Regions from separate parts of the Pseudomonas sp. HP_08 genome, predicted to be linked through region 1. Evidence: predicted binding sites of a transcription regulator. Region 1 holds the regulator's gene; the other holds the start of a gene.
What was found. The regulator FliA, encoded in region 1, starts transcription of late flagellar genes. The targets are predictions, from matches to a motif close to CTAAAGTTTNNNNNNNNNNNGCCGNTAA.

Region 2: a site for FliA is predicted at 3,240-3,267, ahead of ACYAS9_RS19275 (methyl-accepting chemotaxis protein). Genes of this name have one in related genera too.

Annotation. Positions count from the first base shown of each region.
Region 1 covers NZ_JBTOQC010000004.1:151,406-157,267, reverse strand. The annotation lists gene ACYAS9_RS05780 (chemotaxis protein CheA) at 1-855, opposite strand, end outside; gene ACYAS9_RS05775 (protein phosphatase CheZ) at 887-1,672, opposite strand; gene ACYAS9_RS05770 (chemotaxis response regulator CheY) at 1,692-2,066, opposite strand; gene fliA (RNA polymerase sigma factor FliA) at 2,315-3,055, opposite strand; gene fleN (flagellar synthesis regulator FleN) at 3,052-3,888, opposite strand; gene flhF (flagellar biosynthesis protein FlhF) at 4,004-5,335, opposite strand; gene flhA (flagellar biosynthesis protein FlhA) at 5,347-5,862, opposite strand, start outside.
Region 2 covers NZ_JBTOQC010000023.1:97,440-103,301, forward strand. The annotation lists gene ACYAS9_RS19270 (ABC transporter ATP-binding protein) at 1-1,543, shown strand, start outside; gene ACYAS9_RS19275 (methyl-accepting chemotaxis protein) at 1,547-3,187, opposite strand; gene ACYAS9_RS19280 (sigma-70 family RNA polymerase sigma factor) at 3,461-3,976, shown strand; gene ACYAS9_RS19285 (FecR domain-containing protein) at 3,973-4,953, shown strand; gene ACYAS9_RS19290 (TonB-dependent siderophore receptor) at 5,051-5,862, shown strand, end outside.

The DNA of each region.
Region 1 (5,862 bases):
AGGCGCAGCGCTCGCAGCGGCAGGCGTGGCCTTGTCCGCATCGAACGAGCCCTTGCCGTGCAACTGATCGAGCAGGGCTTCGAATTCGTCGTCGGTGATTTCATCGGACGCCACCGCAGGTGCTGCCGCCGCGACCGGCGCAACAGCCGCTGGCGCCGCACCGCTTGCCGATGCTCCCGCGATACTGGCGTCGAACGAACCCTTGCCATGCAACTGATCGAGCAGGGCTTCGAACTCGTGGTCAGTGATTTCATCGCTGGCCGAAACCTGCGCTTGCGGCGCAGACGGCGACGGCGGTGCCGAGGCAGCGACCGCATCGGACTTGGCACCGTGCAGCGAGTCGAGCAGGCGCTCGAACTCGTCGTCAGTGATTTCATCGTCGGGCGCCGGCGCTTCAGCTTCTGCCACCGGTGCGACAGCTGCCGCTTGCACAGGCGCCGCTTGCACGGGTGCCTCGTCGGCAGCCTGCGGGTCGGCAAGACGTGCCAGTGCCGCCAGCAGTTCAGGGGTGGCAGGCGTGACGTCGCTACGCTCACGCACCTGGCCGAACATGCTGTTGACGGTGTCCAGCGCTTCGAGAACCACGTCCATCAATTCAGAGTCTACGCGCCGCTCACCCTTGCGCAGGATGTCGAACACGTTCTCGGCAATGTGGCAGCACTCCACCAGCTCATGCAGCTGGAGGAAGCCGGCGCCCCCTTTAACAGTGTGAAAACCGCGAAAAATTGCGTTGAGCAAGTCTGCGTCATCCGGTCGGCTTTCAAGCTCGACCAGTTGTTCGGACAATTGCTCGAGAATCTCGCCGGCCTCTACCAGAAAATCCTGAAGGATCTCTTCATCGGCGCCGAAGCTCATGGGGGTGCTCCCTAAAATTAACCGTCAAGATCTAGAAGCCGAGGCTCGATAACAAGTCGTCCACATCATCCTGACCGGAAACGACATCTTCCCGTTTATCGGCATGAATTTGCGGACCTTCACCTTGGGCGAGATTTTTTTTCGGATTATTTTCCGCCAACAGTGCTTCACGATCATGTTCGATGCCGGCAAAGCGATCGACATGGCTGGCCATCAGCACCAGCTTGAGCAGATTGCTCTCAACCTCGGTGACCAATTGCGTGACGCGCTTGATCACCTGACCGGTCAGATCCTGATAGTCCTGAGCGAGCAAGATATCGTTGAGGTTGGTCGCCACGCTGTGGCTTTCCTTCTCTGTCCGAGAAAGAAAGCTTTCAACGCGCTTGGCCAGCCCGCGAAACTCTTCGGCACCGATCTCGCGACGCATCAGGCGTCCCCAGTCGGTACTCAACGCCTTGGCATCGTCGCTGAGGCTGTTCATCAACGGCGTGCTTTGTTCCACCAGGTCCATGGTGCGGTTGGCCGCACCTTCGGTCAGGCGCACAACATACGACAGGCGTTCGGTGGCGTCCGTGATCTGGGACACCTCTTCGGCTTGCGGCATTTGTGGGTCAATCTGGAAATTGACGATCGCACTGTGCAATTCACGCGTCAGCTTGCCCACTTCCTGATACAGGCCGCGGTCACGCGTCTGATTGAGCTCATGGATCAATTGCACCGCATCGCCAAATTTGCCTTTTTCAAGGCTGGCGACGAGTTCATGCGCATGTCTTTTCAGGGTCGACTCAAAGTCACCCAGCGAATCATTGTTGTCCATAGCGCCCTCGCGGCATGCATCAGCTATTGACGCGCTCGAAGATCTTTTCGATCTTTTCTTGCAGTACCTGGGCGGTAAAAGGCTTGACCACATAGCCGTTAACACCGGCCTGGGCAGCCTCGATGATCTGCTCACGCTTGGCTTCGGCGGTCACCATCAATACCGGGATGTTCTTCAGACGCTCGTCCTGACGCACCTGGCGCAGCAGGTCGATGCCTGACATGCCGGGCATGTTCCAGTCGGTAACCAGAAAATCGAAACCACCGCTTTGCAGCATCGGCAGCGCGGTAAGGCCATCATCGGCTTCCGAGGTGTTGGTGAACCCCAGATCACGCAACAGGTTTTTTATGATCCGCCGCATCGTTGAGAAATCATCAACGATGAGGATTTTCATGTTCTTGTCCAATTCGACCTCCAAGCAGTCCTGAACGAGCCCGGCTCCCGGACCCGCTGTTCACTCAATACCGGCACAGCACATTTTCGACCGTTTGCAGCCTTCACATCCCGGGCACATAGACACGGCCAAAGCGCCTGAAACAGCCACCCCGAAAGGTCTGCTGACAGGCTCCTGCCTTGTCTGGTTACTCGACACATGACGCCCTGCACAGCCGGTCTGCAGCCGCCCGGATAGTCCGGGCGCTGTCAGCGCGCGCGCCACTCCCCCAAACGCCCCCGCAAACGCGCGGCGCACTGGCTGTGTAACTGGCTAACCCGTGACTCGCTGACCCCCAGGACCTCACCGATCTCCTTGAGGTTCAGCTCTTCGTCATAATACAGCGCCAAGACCAGACGCTCACGCTCTGGCAAATTGGCAATGGCATCGGCCAGCGCGGCCTGAAAGCGCTCGTCTTCCAGGTCCCGCGACGGCTCCAGCGAAGCGCTGGCGCCATCCTCGTGCAGCCCGTCATGATCGCCGTCCTGCAAGAGGTCGTCAAAACTGAACAGGCGGCTGCCCAAGGTGTCGTTCAAGATAGCGTAATAATCATCCAGACTTAACTGGAGTTCGGCAGCAATCTCGTGATCTTTAGCGTCGCGACCGGTTTTTGACTCAATGCTGCGAATTGCGTCGCTGACCATCCGGGTATTGCGGTGTACCGAACGTGGCGCCCAGTCACCTTTACGCACCTCGTCGAGCATCGCCCCACGAATGCGGATACCGGCGTAAGTCTCGAAACTGGCGCCCTTGCTCGAGTCGTATTTGGTCGACACTTCCAGCAGGCCGATCATGCCGGCCTGGATCAGATCTTCCACCTGCACACTGGCCGGCAAGCGTGCCAACAGGTGGTAGGCGATGCGCTTGACCAATGGAGCGTAACGCTCGATCAGTTCGTACTGCGAATTCCTGGAAGCCTTGCTGTACATCTGATAACCGCTGGCTGTCATTGAACAGGTCCCGCTGCGCTGGTCTGGTGAACAAGCCGTTCGACGAAGAACTCAAGGTGCCCGCGCGGGTTGGCCGGCAGCGGCCAGGTATCGACCTTCTGGGCGATAGCCTTGAACGCCAGGGCGCACTTGGAACGCGGAAACGCTTCGTAGACGGCACGTTGCTTCTGCACGGCCTTGCGTACGCACTCATCATAAGGAACGGCGCCAACGTACTGTAGAGCCACGTCAAGGAAACGGTCGGTGACCTTGGTCAGCTTGGCGAACAGGTTGCGTCCTTCCTGCGGGCTCTGGGCCATGTTGGCCAGGACCCGGAAACGGTTCATGCCGTAGTCGCGATTGAGCAGCTTGATCAGCGCGTAGGCGTCGGTGATCGACGTCGGTTCGTCGCACACCACCAGCAGCACTTCTTGCGCTGCGCGTACGAAGCTAACCACGGATTCGCCGATGCCGGCGGCGGTGTCGATCACCAGCACGTCGAGGTTGTCGCCGATCTCGCTGAAGGCCTGGATCAGGCCGGCATGCTGGGCAGGCGCCAGATGCACCATGCTCTGGGTGCCTGAGGCAGCCGGCACGATGCGCACACCGCCAGGGCCTTGCAACAACACGTCGCGCAGCTCGCAGCGGCCTTCGATGACATCGGCCAGGGTGTGCTTGGGGGTCAGGCCCAGCAGGACATCGACATTGGCAAGGCCCAGGTCGGCATCGAGCAACATGACACGTCGCCCAAGCTCGGCCAGCGCCAGTGAAAGGTTCACTGACACGTTGGTCTTGCCGACGCCACCTTTGCCGCCGGTCACGGCGATAACCTGTACGGGATGCATGCTGCCCATGTTATTTCATTACCTTGTCATGCGTAGACCGAAACCACATTACGGGCTGCACGTTCGCGAGCGAACAATGCCTGGCAGACCAGAGATGCAGGGACTTTCCAATCGTTTCCATCATTTACCCCACTTGCTTGCCGGGGGTGTGATACAGGTCGGCGAACATATCCGCCATGGCCTCTTCGCTCGGCTCATCCTGCATCTGCACACTGACCGCACGGCTCACCAGCTGGTGACGACGCGGCAGATGCAGATCATCAGGAATACGTGGCCCATCGGTCAGATAAGCCACTGGCAATTCATGACCGATCGCAAGGCTCAGCACTTCGCCAAGGCTTGCGGTTTCATCCAGTTTGGTCAGGATGCAGCCGGCCAGGCCACAGCGTTTGTAGCTGTGATAGGCCGCGGTCAGCACCTGTTTCTGGCTGGTAGTACCCAGCACCAGATAGTTGCGCGAGCGAATACCCCGCCCGGCCAGGCTTTCCAGTTGCAGACGCAGTGCCGGGTCGCTGGCTTGCAGGCCTGCGGTGTCGATCAGCACGACGCGCTTGCGAATCAACGGCTCCAGCGCCTGGGCCAGCGACTGGCCCGGGTCGACGTGGGTCACCGGCACATTGAGAATCCGCCCCAGGGTCTTGAGCTGCTCCTGGGCGCCAATACGAAAACTGTCCATGCTCACCAGCGCGATGTTCTGCGAGCCGTACTTGAGCACGTAACGCGCGGCCAGTTTGGCCAGCGTGGTGGTCTTGCCCATGCCGGCAGGGCCGACCATGGCGATGACACCGCCCTCTTCCAGCGGCTCGATTTCCGGCACATTGATCATCCGCGCCAGGTACGCCAACAGCATGCGCCAGGCCTGCTTGGGGTCTTCGATGTCCGGGATCATGCCCAGCAGGTCGCGTGACAGCGGGCCCGACAGGCCGATGCGCTGCAGACGGCGCCACAGGTTGGCCTGCTGCGGGCGGGCGCCCTGCAACTGGTTCCAGGCCAGCGAGCCGAGCTGCACTTCAAGCAGCTCGCGCAGGCCATTGAGCTCCGAGCACATCGACTCGAACACGCGCTGGCCGATGGCGGCTTCGCTGCTGGCCGATGAAGGCGGTGGCGCAGCAGGCCGTGGCGGCTCTTCGAGGGTCGGTTCGATGTGCGTGTCGGCAGCGCTGAGCGGCAAGCCGGAAAACAGCTGAAGGTTGTTGTTCGCATCGTTGTCGGTGCGATTTTCAAGTTCGGCTTGTGCAGAGACGATGCGCGACTGGGTCTTGCGCAGCTCGTCTTCAAGTTCCATGTTCGGCACGCGCGGCGCCAGGGCGGACAACTTGTAATCCAGGGCAGCAGTCAGCTCGACGCCACCGGCAATGCGCCGGTTACCGATGATGGCCGCCTCGGCGCCCAGCTCATCGCGAACCAGTTTCATGGCTTGACGCATATCGGCGGCGAAAAATCGCTTAACTTGCATGACTCACTACCTCAGCCGTTGGGCCCGACAGTCGCTACGATGGTGACTTGCTTGTTGTCCGGAATTTCCTGGTACGCCAGAACATGCATGTTCGGTACAGCCAACCGTCCAAACCTCGACAACATGGCCCGGATGGGGCCTGCTACCAGCAGAATCACAGCCGACCCTTGCATTTCCTGACGCTGGGCGGCTTCGATCAACGAACGCTGGAGCTTCTCGGCCATGCTCGGTTCAAGAAGAACGCCTTCTTCCTGACCCTGACCGGCCTTCTGCAGACTATTGAGCAAGATCTGTTCCAACCTTGGCTCAAGCGTGATAACAGGCAGCTCAGACTCAATTCCTACAATGCTTTGCACGATTGCGCGGCTCAGCGCGACACGTACCGCCGCCACCAAAGCGGCGGTATCTTGACTCCTTGAAGCATTGTTGGCGATGGCCTCGGCAATGGTGCGAATGTCGCGCACCGGCACATGCTCGGTCAGCAAGGCCTGCAACACGTTAAGCAGGCCCGACAGCGACAGCACACC
Region 2 (5,862 bases), on a different contig from region 1:
ACTGGTGTTCGGCCGTATTGCAGGCTTTGCCCGCGTGCATGTCGCGCCGCTGCAAAGGACCCGGGTCACGGCGCATCTGTTTGCGTACTTGCAGCACCATTCGCAGCGCTATATCGGCAGCAACTTTGCGGGTTCTCTGGCCAACCGTATTTCGGAAACCTCCATGGGCGTCAACATGACGCTGTGGGCGATTATTTTCGATGTGCTGCCGGTCATCGTCAGCATGAGCGTGGCGGTGGTGATTCTGACCACAGTCAGCAATGTGCTGGCGCTGTTTACCCTGGCCTGGTCGGTGCTGTTTATCGTTTGCTCCTATGCCCTGGCGCGGCGTTGTCAGCCGCTGTCCAAGGCCTTTTCGGCGGCGCGCAGCGAAACCACCGGGCGGGTGGTGGACGCGGTTACCAACCTGACCGCCGTGCGCCTGTTTGCCCGGCTGGGCTTTGAGCGCGCGCACCTGCAACGCTTTCTGACCCGCGAGATCGGCGCGGCGCGGCGTACCTTCGGTTTCAACGAAAAGATCGTGCTGTTCCAGTTTGCCGCGTCGCTGATACTCAAGATCGGCTTGCTCGGTGCCGGTTTGTGGCTGTGGCAGCAAGGGCGCATCGGCGTGCCGGAGTTTGTGATGAGCACCACGCTGTCGTTCGTGGTGATCTCCGAGGCGCGCAACATCAGCCGGCGCTTTCTGGATTTGTTCGAGTACATCGGCAATATCGAGAACGGCGTCAGGACCATCGTGGTGCCGCACGAGATCACCGATACCCGGCAGGCGCGGGCCATTCATGTGCAGAGCGGCGGCATTGCCCTGCGTGACGTGACCTTCGGTTACCAGCCCGAACGGCCGCTGTTTCGTGATCTCAACCTGAATATTCCAGCCGGGCAGCGGGTCGGGCTGGTGGGGTATTCGGGGTCCGGCAAGTCGACCCTGATCAACCTGTTGTTGCGTTTGTACGAGCCACAGCAGGGCAGCATCAGTATCGATGGCGAGGACATCCGCCACTTCACCCAGCAGTCGCTGCACTCGCAGATCAGCCTGATTCCGCAGGAGCCGGGCCTGTTTCACCGCAGCCTGCTGGATAACATCCGCTACGGTAATCCGCAGGCGCAAGAGGCCGAGGTCGAGCTGGCGGCGCGCAAGGCGCATGCTCATGAGTTCATCGCGCGCATGGACCAGGGTTATCACTCACTGGTCGGCGAGCGAGGCGTACGCTTGTCTGGCGGGCAGCGGCAACGCATCGCCATCGCGCGGGTGATCGTCAAGAATGCGCCGATCCTGATCATGGACGAAGCCACCTCGGCGCTGGACTCGATCACCGAAAAGGCCATTCAGGAAACCCTGACCGAAGTGATGCTCGGCAAGACTGTGATCGTGGTTGCCCACCGCCTGTCGACGGTGGCGCAACTGGACCGCATTCTGTTTTTCGACAATGGCCGCATCACCGAAGATGGCAGCCATGACGAATTGATCAAACGACCCGGCGGAGCCTATCGGCGGTTGTGGGAACGCCAGGTCGGCGGCGTATTTCCGCAACAGGAGGCCGGCTGATGATCAGGTGCGGAACACACTCAAGCCGCCCTTGAGCGCCCGTGCGGTACTGCCCAGTGCGGTGGCCGAATCATGGATCTCGGCAATGCCTTGGTGGGTGTGCTCGAAGGTTTTATGCATGCCGCCCAGGCGACCGGAGATTTCGGTGACTGCGTGCTGGATTTCTTCACTGCTGGCCAGCGCACGGTCCATCGTGCCGCTGACCAGGCCCATCTGCCGCACCAGCCCGTCGATCACATCCAGCGCGCCGTCTGATGTCACCGCCAGGGCACGCGATTGCTCGGCGGTGCTGCCCATGCGTTGAGCGATCTGGCGGATGCCGCCGGTCACGGTGTTGATAACCTGATTGGCATCGGTCAACACGCCTTGCGTCTGTGCGGCCAGCTTGCGCACCTCATCGGCCACCACCGCAAAGCCACGCCCGGCTTCACCGGCACGCGCCGCCTCGATGGCGGCGTTGAGGGCCAGCAGGTTGGTCTGGTCGGAAATGCCGGCGACCATCTGCAACACCTTGCTGATCTGCTCGGCTTCGCCGCTCAAACGGTGCAAGTCGCCGGCCAGCTCGATGTTGGCCGAGGTGCTCTGGTGCACATCGCCGATCAGCCGCTGCAATTCTTGATGAGTGCGCCGCAACTCGCCGACCGCCGACTCCAGGTCAACCCGCACCGTGCCGGCCAGGCTGGAAGAGTGTTCGGCAGACTGACGGATCGACTGACCATCCTGATTGATATCGGCCAGTTGCCCGCTCGCCTGCTGGATGCGCCGGGCAATATCGTCGGCCAGGTGCAGGAACGTTTCGGCCAGTTGCTGGTTGTTGTCGGCCATGCCCGAAGCGCTGCCCAGCGTCTGGCGCAAATCCTGAAGCAGGCTGGAGAGGTGCGTGCCCATCTGGCCCAGCTCGTCGCGGGTGACCACGGTGACCGTGGTCGACAAATCGCGCTGCTCGGCTATGTGGTTCAACTGGCCGGTGAGGTGATGAATGCCGTACACCAGCATGCGCGCCGCCATCCAGGACAACAGCAGACCCACCGCGAAAGTCGCTGCGCCGATCAACAGCAGGCTGTAGAGGCTGGCATCGATCGCTTGCGCCAGCGCGTCGAGGGTGACGTCGACACCCACCACATAAGGCTGGCCACTGGCACTGCGCAACGGCAGGAAAATCGAGCGGAAACTGCCATAGCTGTCGGTGTACTCATCGAACTGCGCCTGACCGCTGCGCGCCGCCTTGAGCACCGCCGGGCTGGCATCCTTGTAGTGCTCCAGGTGCCTGGAATATGTACCGGTGGCAATATCCTGAGCGCTGGCGCCGTCGGCAATGTAGAACACCTGGTCCTTGTCATCGACGATCAAGCTGTAGGCGAACTTGAGATCCACCTCTGCCGCATACGCGCCCAGATTGCGCACCTGGGCCAGGTACTCGCCGTCTTTCAGGCCATCGGGTTTGCGCGTGCGATCGAGGTAATCCTCACCGAGCAAGCGCGGCACCGCATAGGCGGCGGTGCGCAAGCGGTTGTCGATCTGCTGGCGAATGTCCTGAGCCTTGGCGTACTGCGCGTAACTGATGAAGGAGGCGATGCTGATCAGATTGACCACGGTAAGCGCCAACAAGAGCTTGCTCTGCAGGCGAAAGTTACTCAGGAACATAGCGGAAGGGTTCCAATAGGTGCCCGGCAATCCTGGCCAGGCGGTCGCTACTGTCTCGAACCGTTCGTCGAAAACTTTAATGGTGCTTTACCGTTTGTCGCTTTCAGGATGGTGAGCGCCATGGTTTGCGACGTGGGTGGCTGGATTTTCACTTTGAAAAAAAGACCGTATACCGATGTCGCTGGTAGCAACATGGGGCTGGAGATTTCCTTCATCACGCACTAGGATGCGACAAATTCTCAAGTGCATCGAATTATCGTGCAGGGGCCTTCCGTGTCGTCGCCATCCACTCCGCCAGCCCCGCACGCCGATGTCCGCGCGTTGTACATCGATCATCACGCCTGGCTGCTGGACTGGTTGCGCAAGCGGTTGCGCCATGGCGACAGTGCGGCTGATCTGGCTCAGGACACCTTCGTGCATATCCTCGGCAAGCCGGAGCGGCCACAGCAATTGCGTCAGCCGCGCGCCTGGCTGAGCACGGTAGCGCATGGTTTGTTGGTCGATCGTATTCGTCGCCAGCACATTGAGCGGGCTTATCTGCAAGCCATTGCCCACCTGCCTGTGGCTGAGGTGCCGTCGCCGGAGTCGCAACTGATTCTGCTGGAAACCCTGGCTCGTGTTGAGGCCTTGCTCGATGGTTTGCCGCCCAGGGTGCGCATGGCCTTTCTGCTGTCGCGGCTCGAAGGGCTCAGTTACAAGGACATCGCCGGACGCCTGGGCACCAGCCTCAGTTCGGTCGAGAAATACATGGCGAGCGCCATTCGTCACTGCTACCTGGCCCAGCGATGAGCGCTTGCTCGTTGCCTGAACTGCCCGATACGGTGCTCGACCAGGCCATCGGCTGGCGGGTGCGCATGGAGTCTGCCGGCGCCGACCCGCAGCTGTTGGAGGCCTGTCAGCGCTGGCGTCAGGCCGATGCATTGCATGAAACTGCCTGGCAGGCACTGCAGAAAAGCGACGCCACGTTTCAGGGGCTGGCAGCACTGCCCACGGGCGTGGCGCTAGATACTCTGCAGCGTGCGCACACGGGGCGTCACAGCCGACGTCAGGTTCTCAAATCAGTCGGTGTCGGGCTGATTATCAGTGGCGCTGGCGGCTGGTCGTTGCGTGACAGCACGCTGGTTCCCTGGGGCGTGGACTATGCCACTGGCGTGGGTGAGCGGCGTCAGGTCGTGCTGGACGATGGCACCCGCTTGCAGTTGAACACTGCCAGTGCGGTCGACGTGCAGTTCACGGCCCAGCGCCGGCTTATCGTCCTGCGCCGTGGCGAGATTTTTATCGATACCGGCAAGGACAGCGCTGCACCGGGCGGGCGACGCAGCTTCTGGGTCAATAGCCGGCACGCGCAATTGCAGGCGATCGGGACGGCTTTCGCGGTGCGTGACGAACAGCACTTCACGCGGCTGCGGGTCGAGGAGGGCGTGGTGGCCATTCACGGCAACGGCGAGCCAGTCGCTGTGCGCGCCGGCGAAGAGTACCTGATCGATACCCGCGGCAGCCGGCGAATAGAGACCAGCCCCCTCAACGCCAGCGCCTGGACCCGCGGGCAACTGGTGGCCAGGCGTATGCGCCTGCGTGAACTGACCGCCGAATTGGCGCGCTATCGCCATGGCTGGTTGAGTTGTGACCCGGCCATTGCCGAGCTGGAAGTATCAGGCGTGTTCCAGCTCGATGACATCGACCGCGCCCTGAGCGCGCTGGGCGATTCGCTGCCGGTACGCATCGAGCGCTTTACCCCGCTCTGGGCCCGCGTTGTCGCCCGTTGAGCGGGCTGAAAAAAATCCTGAAAAAGTTTTACGGGTTTTTGCGAGCCCTTCGGCAAACAGGGAATACACCCTGCTATTCGAAAGGAGCTCGCTGTTCATGTCCTCTGCTGCTTTGATTCCACCACGACACCTGCGCCACAGCACCCTCGCGCTCGCCCTGCGTGGCGCACTGTTGAGCAGCATCGCCTGCCTGCCACTGGCCAGCTTTGCCGTACACGCGGAGCAAGCCGAAAGCCGCCGCTACGATTTGGCCGCCGGCTCTCTGGAAGAGTCGCTCAACAGCTTCGCCCAGGCAGCCAACATTACTCTGCCTTTCGACCCGGCTCTGGTGCAGGGCAAGCAGGCGCCCGCACTGCGCGGTGAATATGGCGTTCGCGAGGGGCTCAACCGGTTACTCGCCGGCAGCGGCCTGGCCGTTACTCGCAATGCCAGTGGCAACTGGCTGTTGTATCCGCTGAGCAACCAGACCGGCGCTGTGCAGCTCGATGCCACTAATATTGGTGCCAGTGGCTTGGGGGCAGTGACCGAGGACACGGGTGCCTACACCTTGGGCGAAACCAGCAGCGCCACCAGGCTGAACCTGTCACTGCGTGAAACGCCACAGAGCGTCAGTGTCATGACTCGCCAGCGCATGGACGATCAGAACCTCAAGAGCATCGGTGATGTGTTGCAGCAGACGCCGGGGATCAATGTACAAAGCCCCGGCAGCGAACGCCTGTACGTTTATTCACGCGGGCTGGCGGTCGACAATTACCAGTACGACGGCATGCCGACCACCTCCTTTGCCTTTACCCAGGCATTGCCGCAAGCGGTGTCCGATATGGCCATCTATGACCGGATCGAGGTGTTACGCGGCGCCAACGGTTTGCTGTCCGGCACCGGTGATCCGTCTGGTACGGTCAATCTGGT